DNA from 2 places in the Leptothrix sp. (in: b-proteobacteria) genome. Region 2 is predicted to be linked to the other one. Evidence: predicted binding sites of a transcription regulator. Region 2 holds the regulator's gene; the other holds the start of a gene.
The links. The regulator sigma-54, encoded in region 2, starts transcription at its own class of promoters, with help from an activator protein. The targets are predictions, from matches to a motif close to TGGCANGNAANCTGCTTT.
Positions count from the first base shown of each region.

Region 1 (7,393 bases), 530 kb from region 2:
CCGGGTCAGCGGCGTCGTCAGGCCGAACATCAGCACGCCCGCCACACCCAGCCACAGGCCGAGCCGGCGGCGGTGGGCGTCCTGGGGGACTGGGACGGGGACATTCCATGCAGTGGTTTTCATGCGACTCAGTCTAAGCCGCAAAACCATACAGTCACAGTACAGTTGAGGCCTGTTGTTCAGTCACTGTATTGCTCGATGTCACCACACACTTCTGAAGCGTTGCTGCCGATGATCGGCACCAGCAGCCGCGCCGAGCCGCTGTCGCACCAGCTGGCGCAGCGCTACGCCCAGCAGATTGCGCAGCGGTTGATGGCGGCCGGGGCGCGCCTGCCGTCGGTACGGGAATGCGCGCGCCGGCATCAGGTCAGCCCCAGCACCGTGGTCGCCGCCTACGACCAGTTGCAGGCGCAAGGCCTGATCGAGGCACGGCGCCAGCGCGGCTTCTTCGTGCGCGATCAGGCCAGCCGCAGCACCGCGGCCAGCAGTGGATCACGCAGCGGCCCCGCCAGCGCGCTGCCGCAGCCGGTGGACGCCAGCGCGCTGATCCGCGGCATGTTCTCCACCGCCACCGGGCGCGCCGGGCCGGGCAGCGGCATCCTGCCGGCGAGTTGGCTGGACGGCGAATTGCTGCAGCGCGCCTTGCGCAAGGTCTGCGCCAGCAGCGCCGGCCGCGAAGCCGCGCTGCGCTACGGCGAGCCGGCCGGCGACATCGGCCTGCGCGGGGCGCTGTCGCGGCGGCTGGCCGACCTGGGCATCAGCGCCGACGCCAGCCAGATCGTCACCACCGCCGGCGCCACCCATGCACTGGACGTGGTGGCGCGCACGCTGCTGCGCCCGGGCGACGCGGTGCTGATCGACGAGCCGGGCTGGGCGGTCGAGTTCGCGCGCCTGAGCGGCCTGGGCATGCGCCTGCTGCCGGTGCCGCGCGGCCCGGCGGGGCCCGATCTGGACGTGATGGCGCGCCTGGCCGCCGAGCACCGCCCCAAGCTCTACGTGACGGTGTCGGTGCTGCACAACCCCACCGGCTGCAGCCTGCCGCTGGCCGCCGCGCACCAGGTTCTGCGGCTGGCCGAGGCGCACGACTTCCACATCGTCGAGGACGACACCTACGCCTGGTTCGCGCCCAACCACACGCCCCGGCTGGCGGCGCTGGACGGGCTGCAGCGCACGGTCTACATCAGCGGTTTTTCCAAGATCCTGGCGCCCAACTGGCGCGTGGGCCACCTGGCAGCGCCGGCGGCGCTGGTGGAGCGCTTCATCGACACCAAGATGATCAGCACCCTGACCACGCCCGCGCTGACCGAGCAGGCCGTGGCCTGGTGCCTGGACCAGGGCCTGCTGCGCCGCCACGCCGAGCGCGTCATCGCCCAGCTGGACGCCGCCCGCCAGCGCACTTGCCGGCTGGCCGAGCAGGCCGGCTGCACGCTGGCCACGCCCGCGCACGGCCTGTTCGGCTGGTTCGACACCGGCGTGGACAGCGACGCGCTGGCCCAGCAACTGGCCGCCGAAGACTGGCTGATGGCCCCCGGCTCACTCTTCCACGCCCAGCGCCAGCCCGGCACGCTGATGCGCATCAACTTCGCCACCTCGCAAGAGGCGGGTTTCTGGCGGGCGTTCGGGCGCGTGCGCAGCGCCTTGCTGACGCGCTGAACGGGAACAACATCGCAGCAGAAACAACAAAGGCTCCACGCAGGAGCCTTTGGGGAGGACGGGCACGGGACGCGTTCAGGCGTGCTCGACCAGCGCCTTCTTCATCTTCTTCATCGCCGCGACCTCGATCTGGCGGATGCGCTCGGCGCTGACGCCGTATTCGGCCGCCAGGTCGTGCAGCGTCAGGCCGCCGGTGCCGTCGTCGTTGACCTGCAACCAGCGCTGCTCGACGATGCGGCGGCTGCGGGCGTCCAGCACGTCCAGCGCACGCAGCAGGCCGGGGCCGGCGAGTTCGTCGCGGTGGCGGGCTTCCAGCGCCCGGGTCGGCTCGTCGCGGTCGTCGGCCAGGTAGGCGATCGGGGCGTAGCTCTCGTCGTCATCGCTGGAGCCCGGCTCCAGGGCGACGTCGCCGCCGGAGAAGCGCGCCTCCATCTCGATGACTTCTTCGCGCTTGACGTTGAGCGCGCTGGCGACCTTGGCGATTTCGGCCTCGGTGAGCGTGGTGCGGTGCGTGGCGGTGTCGGCCTCGGCGCCCTTGAACGCACGCTTCATCGAGCGCAGGTTGAAGAACAGCTTGCGCTGCGCCTTGGTCGTGGCCAGCTTGACCATGCGCCAGTTCTTGAGGATGTATTCGTGGATCTCGGCCTTGATCCAGTGCATGGCGTAGCTGACCAGCCGCACGCCCTGCTCGGGGTCGAAGCGCTTGACGGCCTTCATCAGGCCGACGTTGCCTTCCTGGATCAGGTCGCCCTGCGGCAGGCCGTAACCCAGGTACTGACGCGCCACCGACACCACCAGCCGCAGATGCGACATCACCAGACGCCCGGCGGCGTCCACGTCCTGCGACTCGCGCAGGCGGCGCGCAAAGCTCAATTCTTCTTCGTGCGTGAGCAGCGGCAGGCGGTTGACCGCGCTGATGTAGGCATCAAGGTTGCCGAGCGAAGGCACCAACGCCCAAGGATCTCGGACGGCAACAGCAGTGGAAGCAGTCAGGTTCATGGTGGTTGTAGACAAGTCTGGCCTCATAAAGTTTCTTGATTTTAGCACTCGCCCCCCTAGAGTGCTAAAGCACCCTGCGAAGCCCTTGAAGGGCTTCAACGGCTGCCGCAAGCCTAGCGGTGACAGGCGCGGCTATGCTTTGCGGCATGTCACAAATTCTTGACGCCTGGTGGCGCGCAGCCGCCTATTGCATGCACCCGCGGGTGATTCTTCTGTCGCTGCTGCCGGTCGTGCTGGCCGGCAGCCTGGCGTTCGGCCTGTCATGGCTTTACTGGGAGCAAGCCGTGGACGGCGTGCGGGTCGCGCTGGACAACTTCACGCTGCTGGCACCCGTGACGGGCTGGCTCAACGACATCAGCAGCGGCGCGTTTCGCAGCGTGATCGGGCCGCTGGTGGTGGTGGCGCTGGCCGTGCCGGTGGTGCTGGTGATCGCGCTGCTGCTGGTGTCGGTGTTCATGACCACGGCCATCGTCAACCTGGTCAGCCAGCGGCGCTTTGCCGACCTGGAGCGGCGGCACGGTGGCAGCGGCTGGGGGTCGGCACTGGTCTCGGGCGGCACCACGCTGCTGGCCATGATCCTGCTGGTGCTGAGCGTGCCGCTGTGGCTGATTCCGCCGCTGGTGCTGGTGCTGCCGCCGCTGATCTGGGGCTGGTTGAGCTACCGCGTGATGAGCTACGACGTGCTGGCCGAGCACGCCAGTCCGGCCGAGCGCGTGGAGTTGATGCGCACGCACCGCTGGCCGCTGCTCGCCATGGGCCTGATGACCGGCTACATGGGCGCCGCACCGTCGCTGGTGTGGGCCACCGGCGCGCTGGCCCTGCCGATGATGCCGCTGCTGCTGCCGATCTTCGTCTGGCTCTACACGCTGGTGTTCGCCTTCGCATCGGCCTGGTTCACGCATTACTGCTTGGCCGCGCTGCACCGCCTGCGCCGCGACAAGGCGGCCGCGAGCGCCGCCGTCCACAGCCCCCTCAGTGCCGCCAGCAGTTTCAGCGCGGCCGACCTGCCCGTCACCCCACCCTTGTGAACCCACCATGAACTTCGGCCTCATCATCATCGGCGACGAAATCCTCTCCGGCAAACGCCAGGACAAGCACCTGCCCAAGGTGATCGAACTGCTGAACGCACGCGGCCTGTCGCTGGCCTGGGCGCAGTACCTGGGCGACGACCCGGCGCGCATCACCGCCGCGCTGCGGGCGGCGCACGCCAGTGGCGACGTGGTGCTGTCGTGCGGCGGCATCGGCGCCACGCCCGACGACCACACCCGCCAATGCGCCGCCGCCGCACTCGACCAGCCACTGGCGCTGCACCCCGAAGCCAAGGCGCTGATTCAGGAACGCATGCGCGAAGTCGCCGCCGACGCCGGCCTGCCCTACGAGCCCGAGCGCGACGACAACGTCCACCGCCTCAACATGGGCGTCTTCCCGGCCGAGGCGCAGATCATTCCCAACCCGTACAACAAGATCCCGGGCTTCACGGTCGGCCGGATGCACTTCGTGCCAGGCTTCCCGGTCATGGCGCACCCGATGGTGGCGTGGGTGCTCGACACCCTCTACCCGCACCTGCACGGCAGCAGCGTACAGACCGAGCGCTCGGTGATCGTGCACGGCGCCATGGAAGCCAGCCTGACGCCGCTGATGGAGGACATCGAAGCGCGTTTTGCCGGCATCAAGGTCTTCAGCCTGCCCAGCGTCGACCACCCGGTGCACGGCCGCCACATCGAACTCGGCGTCAAAGGCCAGGGCGCGATGGTGGACGCGGCCTACGACGCACTGAAAAATGGCCTGGCCGCTTTCGGCGCTTCACTAGGCCCCGAATTGGTGCGAAGCAATGGCGTTTGATTGCACATTTTTGGTGCAATCAACGTCACCATCGTGGTGCACGCCTGGGTCACCCCTTTGGCCACGACCTGCAGCAGGTCGAACGACGCACCGCCTGTGAGCGACAGGCATGCTTTCTGCTAAATTCCCCGGCGCCTCGGCGGATGCCGCCTGAGTGCCACAAACAAGCCCTTTCGTAATCGAACACCCCAGCCCGCTAGGAGCCTCTGATGGCAAAGACCGTCGCAGACGTGATGAAGATGGTGAAGGACAACGAAATCAAATTCGTTGACTTCCGTTTTACCGACACCCGTGGCAAGGAACAGCACGTTTCCGTGCCCGTTTCGCATTTCGATGAAGACAAGTTCGTGTCGGGCCACGCTTTCGACGGTTCCTCGATCGCCGGCTGGAAGGGCATCGAAGCTTCGGACATGCAGCTGATGCCTGACCCGAACACGGCCAACATCGACCCGTTCTTCGAAGAGCCGACGCTGATCCTGACCTGCGACGTCATCGATCCGGCCGACGGCAAGGCCTATGAGCGCGACCCGCGCTCGCTGGCCAAGCGCGCCGAGGCGTACATGAAGTCCACCGGCCTGGGCGACACCGCCTTCTTCGGTCCGGAACCCGAATTCTTTGTCTTCGACAGCGTGCGCTGGGGCGCCGACATGTCGGGCTCCTTCTGCTCGATCGAGTCGGAAGAAGCCGCCTGGAACACCGGCAAGGACTACGAGCACGGCAACAAGGGCTTCCGCCCGACCGTCAAGGGTGGCTACTTCCCGGTGCCCCCGGTCGATTCGGGCCAGGACATGCGCTCGGAGATGTGCCTGATCCTGGAAAGCCTCGGCATTCCGGTCGAAGTGCACCACCACGAAGTCGCCAACGCCGGCCAGATGGAAATCGGCACGCGCTTCAGCACGCTGATCGAGCGCGCTGACTGGGTCCAGCTGCAGAAGTACGTCATCCACAACGTGGCTGGCGCCTACGGCAAGACCGCCACGTTCATGCCCAAGCCGATCGTCGGCGACAACGGCAGCGGCATGCACGTGCACCAGTCGGTCTGGAAGGACGGCAAGAACCTGTTCGCTGGCGACGGCTATGCAGGCCTGTCGGAATTCGCGCTGTACTACATCGGCGGCATCATCAAGCACGCCCGTGCGCTGAACGCGATCACCAACCCCGGCACCAACAGCTACAAGCGCCTGGTCCCGGGCTACGAAGCCCCGGTGAAGCTGGCCTACTCGGCCAAGAACCGCTCGGCCTCGATCCGCATTCCGTACGTCGCGAACCCCAAGGGCCGTCGCGTGGAAGCCCGCTTCCCCGATCCTTTGATGAACCCGTACCTGGGTTTCGCCGCGCTGCTGATGGCCGGCCTCGACGGCGTCGAGAACAAGATCCACCCGGGCGAGCCTGCCACGAAGGATCTGTACCACCTGCCGCCGGAAGAAGACGCGCTGATCCCGACCGTGTGCTCGAGCCTTGAGCAAGCGCTGGAGTATCTGGACAAGGACCGCGCCTTCCTGACCAAGGGTGGCGTGTTCACCGATTCGTACATCGATGCCTACATCGATCTGAAGATGCAGGAAGTGCAGCGCATGCGCATGACCACGCACCCGATCGAATTCGACATGTACTACACGCTGTGATGCCGCAGGGCAGCCCGCTCGCGGGTTGCCGCTGATGTACACCAGCAAAGACGGCCTTCGGGCCGTCTTTTTTTGCTTGGGCGATACTGATTTGATGTTCTGTCCCCCCTTCTTCAGCGCCCCGGCAGCGGCCCTTCTGCTGGCCGGCTCCCTGCTGGCCGCCCTGCCTGCGTCCGCGCAGGACCGCCCGGTCTACCGCTGCCCGGGCAATCTCTACACCGACCAGTACACCGTCAAGGAAGCGGCCGATCGCGGCTGCAAGACGCTCGAAGGCGCGCCTGTCACCGTGATCCAGGCTGCGCCACGGCGCGAGAGCGTACGCCCAGCTGCATCAACCTCAGCGTCCGCCCCGCGCAGCCCGGGCGAGACCCGCATCGACCCGGCCGACCAGCGCGCCCGCGACAGCGATGCGCGCCGCATCCTGGAGGCCGAGTTGCGCAAGGAAGAAGAGCGCCTGGCGCAGCTGACGCGCGAGCCGCAGCCCGGCTCGGCCGAGCGGGCCGCCGAGCAGCGCGCCGCCATCCAGCGCAAAGAGGCCGACATCGCCGCCATCAGGCGCGAACTTGCCAAACTGGGCCCCCCATGAGCACGCGCCACACCCTCACGCCCCAGAAGACCACGCCCTACGACGCCTTCGACCATCTCGCCACCATGGTGGCGGTGCTGCGCCGCGACGGCCGCTGCGTCCACGCCAACGCCGCCTTCGAGGCCGTGCTCGGCCTGCCGCGCCGCGCACTGCAGCGCGGGCTGGTGTTCGACTGGTTTGTCGAGAACCCGGCCCTGGCGACCACCTTTGAGGCGGTGGTCAGCAACGAATACAGCACCGGCCGATTCGAGGCCCTGCTGCGCCGCCCGCCGGGCAGCACGGGCGAGCCGCTGCCGGTGCACGTCATCCTCACGCAGATCGACCATGGCGAGCAGCTGCTGCTGGAGCTGGTCGAGATCGAACAGCAGTCGCGCCAGGACCGCGAGGCCCGCACGCTCGACCAGGTGCGCGTCACCAAGGAGCTGATCCGCAACCTCGCCCACGAGATCAAGAACCCGCTGGGCGGCATCCGGGGCGCGGCGCAGTTGCTGGAGATGGAGCTCGACGACAAGTCGCTGACCGAATACACCCAGGTCATCATCCACGAGGCCGACCGGCTGCAGGTGCTGGTCGACCGGCTGCTGGCGCCGCACCGGCGCCCGCACATCGTCGCCGACGTCAACATCCACGAGGTGCTGGAGCGGGTGCGCTCGCTGGTGCTGGCCGAATTCAGCCGTGGCCTGAGCGT
Region 1 is NZ_CBDFPH010000008.1:733,729-741,121, reverse strand. Features, by position in the region: gene AC5IG3_RS12820 (DMT family transporter) at 1-123, opposite strand, end outside; gene AC5IG3_RS12815 (aminotransferase-like domain-containing protein) at 232-1,653, shown strand; gene rpoH (RNA polymerase sigma factor RpoH) at 1,729-2,652, opposite strand; gene AC5IG3_RS12805 (EI24 domain-containing protein) at 2,799-3,680, shown strand; gene AC5IG3_RS12800 (competence/damage-inducible protein A) at 3,688-4,494, shown strand; gene glnA (type I glutamate--ammonia ligase) at 4,704-6,119, shown strand; gene AC5IG3_RS12790 (hypothetical protein) at 6,214-6,705, shown strand; gene glnL (nitrogen regulation protein NR(II)) at 6,702-7,393, shown strand, end outside.
Region 1: glnA (type I glutamate--ammonia ligase) is a predicted target of sigma-54. The motif match lies at 4,600-4,617, and genes of this name have one in related genera.

Region 2 (7,393 bases):
TGCTGGGCGGCCAGCTGGAACTGGGCGCCACGCCCGGTGGCGGACGCAGCATCACGGTGCGGCTGCCGCTGCGCCGCGCCGCCGATGGTCACACCCTGCAGGAGCGCACATGAACATCCCTCAGGGCCATCCCCACTTGCAGCTGCTGCTGGTCGATGACCACACCATCGTGCGCGAAGGCATCAAGCGCATCCTGAGTCCCATCACCAGCGAATGGAACATCACCGAGGCCGGCACCGGGTTCCAGGCGATGGAGTGCCTGCGGCGCCAGCACGTCGATCTGGCGCTGGTCGACCTGTCGATGCCCGACATGAACGGGCTGGACCTGATCCGCCGCATCAAGGCGCACGACGCCCAGATCGCCGTGCTGGTGCTGAGCATGCACGCCGAGGAGCAGTACGCGCTGCGCGCCTTCAAGGCCGGCGCCAACGGCTATCTCACCAAGGACAGCGCAGCGACCGAACTGGTCGCCGCCGTGCGCAAGGTGGCCGGCGGCGGCGCCTTCGTGACCGCCAGCATGGCCGAGCGCGTGGTGCAGCAGCTCAACGGCGTAGCGCGGGCACCGCGCCATGATGCGCTCACCGACCGCGAGCTGGATGTGCTGCAACGCATCGTCGCCGGCCAGCGCATCACCGACATCGCCGAAGTGCTGCACCTGTCGGTGAAGACCGTCAGCACCCACAAGAGCCGCATCCAGGACAAGCTGCAGCTGCCCAATATGGCCGCGCTGATCCGCTACGGGCTGGAGCACCAGATCGACCAGCCCGACTCCAGCTTCGACAGCATCCACCCGGCCTGAGCCGCCACTCCAGCACACGCTGACGCAGGGCTGCGCCTGATGGACACCCGCTCCGCGCGCGCCTAAGGTATCAGCATGAATGCACACAGCCCAACGCCCGCCGCCATCGAGTTCTATTTCGACTTCTCGTCGCCCTATTCCTACATCGCCTCGGAATGGATCACCGACCTGGCCCTGCGGCACGGCCGCACGGTGCGCTGGCACGCGATCCTGCTGGGGGCAACTTTTCAGGCCGCCGAACTGAAAAGCCCGGTATCGCACCCGCTCAAGCGCGAATACTCGCTGCACGACTTCGCCCGCTCGGCACGCATGGCCGATGTGCCGATGGTGATGCCCTCGCCGTTTCCGATTTCGACCCAGAACGCCGCCCGGCTGTTCTGGTGGCTGGACGCGCAAGACCCGCAACGCGCGGCAGCCTGGGCGCACGCCGGGTTGCGGGCCTACTTCACCCGCAACATCGACCTGAGCCGGCCGGATGCGCTCGCGACACTGGCGGCAGAGTTCGGCGTGAACGCCGGGCAGGCGGCTGCGGTCTGTGCCGACCCGGTCTGGAAGGACAAGCTGCGCCAGGAGAACGACGCGGCGATTGCTGCCGGCGTGTTCGGCGCCCCGTTCTTCATCATCGATGGGGAGCCGTTCTGGGGCAATGACCGGCAGCAGCAGATGGAGCGCTGGCTCAGCCCAGGCGCGTGTCAGCCTTGACCGCTGCCGCGGATGCGCCGTAGCGCGTGACCTGCTGGGAGCGCTGGCGCTGGGTGTCTTCGGCGCTCAGGCGCTGGAACTGCTCAGCCAAACGCGCCAGTTCATCGCTGCCGCAGGAGCGGCACAGGCTGACCACGGCGCGGGCGTAGTCGGGCGGGCCCAGCAGCAGGGAAATATCGACGTCTTCGCCCAACTCGGTCAGCAGCAGCTGATGGATGCGCGTGGCAATCTGGGATCGGGTGGCGACGCTGGGGACGGTGCTGTTCGGGGTGTTTTCGATCGTCGGGGCAGGGGTGGTCATGGCCGGGTCTCCTCATCTCACGCCATGCTCTATGCAGAGGCCGTGCCGCGCCACCCAGGCAAACGCGCAAAATTGAACCCAAGTGTTTCCGGGGTGCGCTAAGTCACACTGCCGAGGCAGTTCGACAACAAGAGGTGCCTTTTCTCACCGTAAAGTCAGCGCCCACTCTCGTCCTGGCGCTCAAGGTTCCGCACGCGGGCGGGCCCTGTGCACCAAGGTCGGGCCCCCGCCGACCCAGACCGGGACACGCTGCCCGGAACCGGTTCACGCGCGGGCGTCGCCTCAGATTTCCTTGCGCAGATTGGCCGGGGCGATCTTGAGCGCCTCGCGGTACTTGGCCACGGTGCGGCGCGCGACCTGGATGCCCTGCTCTTCGAGCATCGCGCTCAGCTGGCTGTCCGACAGCGGCTTCTTGCCGTCCTCGGCCGCAACGAACTGCTTGATCAGCGCCCGCACCGCCGTGCTGCTGGCGTTGCCGCCGGCCTCGGTGTTGAGCGAGCTGCCGAAGAAGTACTTCAGCTCGAAGGTACCGAACGGCGTGTTCATGTACTTGGCGGTGGTCACGCGCGAGATGGTCGACTCGTGCAAGCCGAGTTCATCGGCGATCTCGCGCAGCACCAGCGGCTTCATCGCGATCTCGCCGTGGGTGAAGAAGCCCTTCTGGCGCTCGACGATGGCCTGCGAGACGCGCTGGATGGTGTCGAAGCGCTGCAGGATGTTCTTGACGAACCAGCGCGCCTCCTGGAGGCGGGCCGACAGCGTCGCGCCGCTGGCATCGGCCGTGCCGCGCGTGCCGCTGCGGTGCTGGCGCAGCACCTGGGCGTACATGTCGTTGATGCGCAGCTTGGGCATCACGTCGGGGTTGAGCACCACCTTCCAGCCGCGGCCGCTCTTTTGCACGATCACGTCGGGCACGACGATGTTGGCCTCGGCGCGCGCAAATCGGCGACCGGGCTTGGGTTCGAGCTTGACGATCAGGCTCTGCGCGTCGCGGATCAGGTCCTCATCGGCACCGGTGGCTGCCGTCAGTTTCTTGACGTCGCGCCGCGCCAGCAGCGCCAGATGGCTCTGGCAGATGGTCTGCGCCAGCGACTGCGCCGGGCTCGCGGGCAGTTCGCGCAGCTGCAGCACCAGGCATTCGGCCAGGTCGCGGGCGCCCACGCCGGTCGGCTCCAGGCTTTGCAGCCAGCCAAGCGCGACGCGCAGGCGGTCCATCAGGTCTTCGCGCAGCTCGGCGGCCACTTGGGCAGCCACCGCCGGGTCGGGCGGGATGGCGGCCACGCCCAGCTCAGCCACCTCGACCGCTTCCAGGCCGGTGGCCAGGCGCTCGGCGATCTCGTCCAGACCGTCGGCCAGGTAGCCGTCTTCGTTGAGCGAGTCGATCAGCGACTCGACCAGCAGGATGTCCTCGGCCGCCAGGCGCATGCCCAGCAGCTGGTCGCGCAGGTGGTCGGGCAGGCTGGGCGTGAAGGTGGAGCGCTCGCTCCAGTCGCTGTCGTCGTCGTCCGGCGCGGCGTTGCGGGAGCCGGGCAGCTCGGAACTGCCGTGGTAGTCGTCGCGGTCGCCGTTGCTGTCCCAGTCGTCGGCGGTGGGCGTGGAGCTGAAGTCGAGCTGCTCGGCGCCCGGTTCGCCCTCGCCGCTGCCGGCCGAGGACTCGATGGCCGACTCGCCGGAGGTGTCGGGCGCGCTGCGGTCACGCTCCCAGGATTCGTCGGCGGCGCTGGTGCGCTCGGCCGGCGGCGCCGTTTCAGGATCGGGCGTGGCACCGGAGCCGGAACTGTCGTCCTCGGCTTCCAGGAAGGGGTTCTGTTCGAGCATCTGCTCGACTTCCTGGTGCAACTCCAGGGTCGAGAGTTGCAGCAGGCGGATGGATTGCTGCAGCTGGGGCGTGAGCGCCAGATGCTGCGAGAGGCGGACCTGCAGGGACGGTTTCACGGGAATCAGCTCTTGGTGGCGTTACATGCGGAAATGCTCGCCGAGGTAAACCTTGCGCACGTCAGGGTTCTCGACGATGTCGGCCGGGCGGCCTTCGGCCAGCACCCGGCCTTCGCTGATGATGTAGGCGCGATCGCAGATGCCCAGCGTCTCGCGCACGTTGTGGTCGGTGATCAGCACGCCGATGCCCCGGTTCTTGAGGAAACCGATGATGCGCTGGATCTCGATCACCGCAATCGGGTCGACCCCCGCAAACGGCTCGTCGAGCAGGATGAAGCGCGGCTGGGTGGCAAGCGCGCGGGCGATCTCGACGCGGCGGCGCTCGCCGCCCGAGAGCGCCGGCGCCGGGCTGTCGCGCAGCCGCTCGATCGACAGGTCGGCCAGCAGGCCGTCGAGCAGCTGCTCGATGCGGGTGTCGCTGTAGGGCTTGCCCTGGGCGTCGCGCTGCAACTCCAGCACGGCGCGGATGTTTTCCTCGACCGTCAGGCGCCGGAAGATCGACGCCTCCTGCGGCAGGTAGGACAGGCCGAGCCGGGCGCGCTCATGGATCGGCAGGCGCTGCACCGGCGCGCCGTCGATGCGGATCTGGCCGGCATCGGCCCGCACCAGCCCGACCAGCATGTAGAAGCTGGTGGTCTTGCCGGCGCCGTTGGGGCCGAGCAGGCCGACCACCTCGCCGCTGCGCACCGCCAGGTGCACGTCTTTCACGACCTTGCGCGCGCCATAGCTCTTTTGCAGGCCGGTGGCCTCCAGGCGGCTCTCGGTCAGGCTTGCCGGCGTGGCGGGCACGCCGCTCAACGGGCGCCCCCCGGTGCAGATGCGCTGGCCGCCGGGCGTGGCGTCACCACGCCGCGCACGCGGCCCGTGCCGCTGGCGCCTGCGGCGCCGCCCTGCACGTCGAAGGCGTCACGCGCCTGGTCGTAGGTGATGGTCTGGCCGCTGATCTCGTCGGCCAGCACGCCTGCGCGCAGCAGCCGCACGCGCGCCTGCTGGGTGAAGCGCACGGTCTCGGTGGTGGCGTCGTACTCGATGCGCTGGGCCTGGCCGTTGATCAGCTCGTCGATGCCGTCGCGCTTCTGCTCGAAGCTGGCCGGCTCGGCCTCGCTGCCCAGCGCCAGCACGATCTGGCCTTGCGGCGTTTCGCGCAATTCGACCTCGCGTGCCTTGATTAGCAGCGTGCCGCGCCGGATCTCGACGCCGCCGCTCAGCAGCTTGACGCGCTTCTTGCCGTCGATGCGCAACTGGCCGGCATCGAACTGCAGCGGCAGATCACGGTCGGCTCGCTCAGCCTGGGCCGGCACGGCGGCCGCGATCAGGACCGCAGCGATCAGGGCGAAGCGAATCAGCACAGGGCAAAACGGCACGCTCAGCCGCCCTTGCGAATGCGCGCGACCAGCTGATCGGTCAACGCCAGGGCGCGCGTGGCGCCTTCGCTCTCGGGTGCGCCCTCGCCACCGGCCAGCGCGGGCGAGGTGTAGAAGCGGCCGTGGATGCCGATCGACGGCACGCCATCGATCTTGTAGGCCGCCGACAGCTGCGAGAACTGGCGCACCTTGGACTGGATGCCGAACGAGTTGTACATCTCGGTGAACCTGGCGCGGTCGGCACCGTTCTTCTCGATGAAATCGAAGATCAGTTCGGGCTTGTCGAGCTTCTGGCCCTGCTGGTGAATGGCGAAGAAAACCTTGCGGTGCAGGCTCTCGACCAGGCCCAGCGCCTCCAGCGTGGCGAACAGGCGCTGCTGCGGCTCGAAGTTGGGGCGGAAGCCCACGTGCATGCGGCGGAAGGCCACATCGGCAGGCAGCTTCTTGACCCAGGCATCCAGCGTCGGCTCGAAGACGTTGCAGTGCGGGCAGCCGTACCAGAAGAACTCGATCACCTCGATCTTGCCGGCAGGTGCCGTCACCGCCAGCGGCTGGCCCAGCTTGACGTAGTGCTTGCCTTCCTGGAACCCGGCCTGGGCCGAGGCCAGCCCCGACACGCCCGCCAGACCCAGCAGGGCACCGGTCTGACCGATGAATTCACGACGCTTCATGACTCGTTTCCTTGAATGTTGCGGGGGTATGCAGTTCAGCGCGCCACACGGACCAGCGCCGCTTCGGCATAGCCTGCGGCGGCGGCCTGTTCGCGGGCCTTGTCGGCGTCTTCGCGGGCCTCGTAAGGCCCGAGCCGGACACGGTAGACGGTGCGGCCGTTCTGTTCGCGGTCGGTGACTCGCGCGCTCAGACCGGTGATGGCGAGCTTGGCGCGCTGCTGCTCGGCATCGTCGGGCTTGGAGTACGCGCCCACCTGCACGAAGTACTGAAACGCGCCAGGTGCGTCCCTGGCCGACTTGTCCACAGCCTTATCAGCAGCTTTATCCACTGCTGACGCAGCGCGGCTGGCCGCTGGTGCGGCCACGGCGGGCAGCACGGCCGATGCAGGCGGGGCGGCAACAGCGCCAGAGGCACTGTCTGCCGGCAGACTGGCGGCGCGGGCCGGGGTCTTGCTGGCCAGCGGCGCGTTGGGATCCCAGTTGCGGTTCTTCTCGGTCTCGGCGGCGTCCTGCTCGGCGGTGCGTTGCGGCACCTTGTTGACGAACGGCACCGGCGCCTTGGTGACGTAGAGCGCCACGCCCAGCGCCAGCGCCAGGCCGATCAGCAGTCCGATGACGGCACCCAGCGCAAACCCGCCGCGCTGTGCACCCCGCTTCACACCCGAATTTGATTGACGCGTCATGACCGCTCGCTCCTGAAATTACATCTTGCGCGGGGCGCCCACGCCCAGCACGGCCAGCGCGTTGCGCAGCACCTGGGCGGTGGCCTCCAGCAGCGCCATGCGTGCGCGCATCAGCGCGGCGTCGTCGACCAGGAAGCGCTCGGCCGCGTAGTAGCTGTGGAAGCACGCGGCCAGGTCGCGCAGGTAGAAGGCCACGTCGTGCGGCGCCAGGTCAGCCGCCGCACGGCCGAGCATCTCGGGGTAGTCGGCCAGCTTGTTCATCAGCGCCGCTTCGGTCGGCGCCACCAGCAGGCTCAGATCGGCGCCGGCGAGCGTGGCCAGATCGCCGCTGCGGTCACGCGCATAGGCGTCCAGCACCGAGCAGATGCGCGCATGCGCGTACTGTACGTAGTAGACCGGGTTCTCGTCGTTGGCCTTGAGCGCCAGGTCGACGTCGAAGATGAATTCGGTGTCGGCCTTGCGGCTGATCAGGAAGAAGCGCACCGCGTCGCGGCTGGTCCAGTCGATCAGGTCGCGCAGCGTCACGTAGCTGCCGGCGCGCTTGGAGATCTTGACCTCCTCGCCGCCCTTCATCACCGTGACCATCTTGTGCAGCACGTAGTCGGGCCAGCCCTGCGGCACGCCGACGCCCGCGGCCTGCAGGCCGGCGCGCACCCGCGCGATGGTGCCGTGGTGGTCGCTGCCCTGGATGTTGACGACCTTGTCGAAGCCGCGCTGCCACTTGTGGATGTGGTAGGCCACGTCGGGCACGAAATAGGTGTAGCCGCCGTCGGACTTGCGCATGACGCGGTCCTTGTCGTCACCGTAGTCGGTGCTGCGCAGCCAGAGCGCGCCGCCTTCTTCGAAGGTCTTGCCGGCGGCGCTCAGCTTGGCCACCGCCTCATCGACCCGGCCGCTGCTGTAGAGGCTGGATTCGAGGTAGTAGTGGTCGAAGCGCA
Region 2 is NZ_CBDFPH010000008.1:208,648-216,040, reverse strand. Features, by position in the region: gene AC5IG3_RS10170 (PAS domain-containing sensor histidine kinase) at 1-113, shown strand, start outside; gene AC5IG3_RS10165 (response regulator) at 110-799, shown strand; gene AC5IG3_RS10160 (2-hydroxychromene-2-carboxylate isomerase) at 875-1,501, shown strand; gene AC5IG3_RS10155 (hypothetical protein) at 1,476-1,802, opposite strand; gene rpoN (RNA polymerase factor sigma-54) at 2,085-3,737, opposite strand; gene lptB (LPS export ABC transporter ATP-binding protein) at 3,759-4,535, opposite strand; gene lptA (lipopolysaccharide transport periplasmic protein LptA) at 4,532-5,101, opposite strand; gene AC5IG3_RS10135 (thiol:disulfide interchange protein DsbA/DsbL) at 5,104-5,772, opposite strand; gene AC5IG3_RS10130 (SPOR domain-containing protein) at 5,808-6,455, opposite strand; gene argS (arginine--tRNA ligase) at 6,474-7,393, opposite strand, start outside.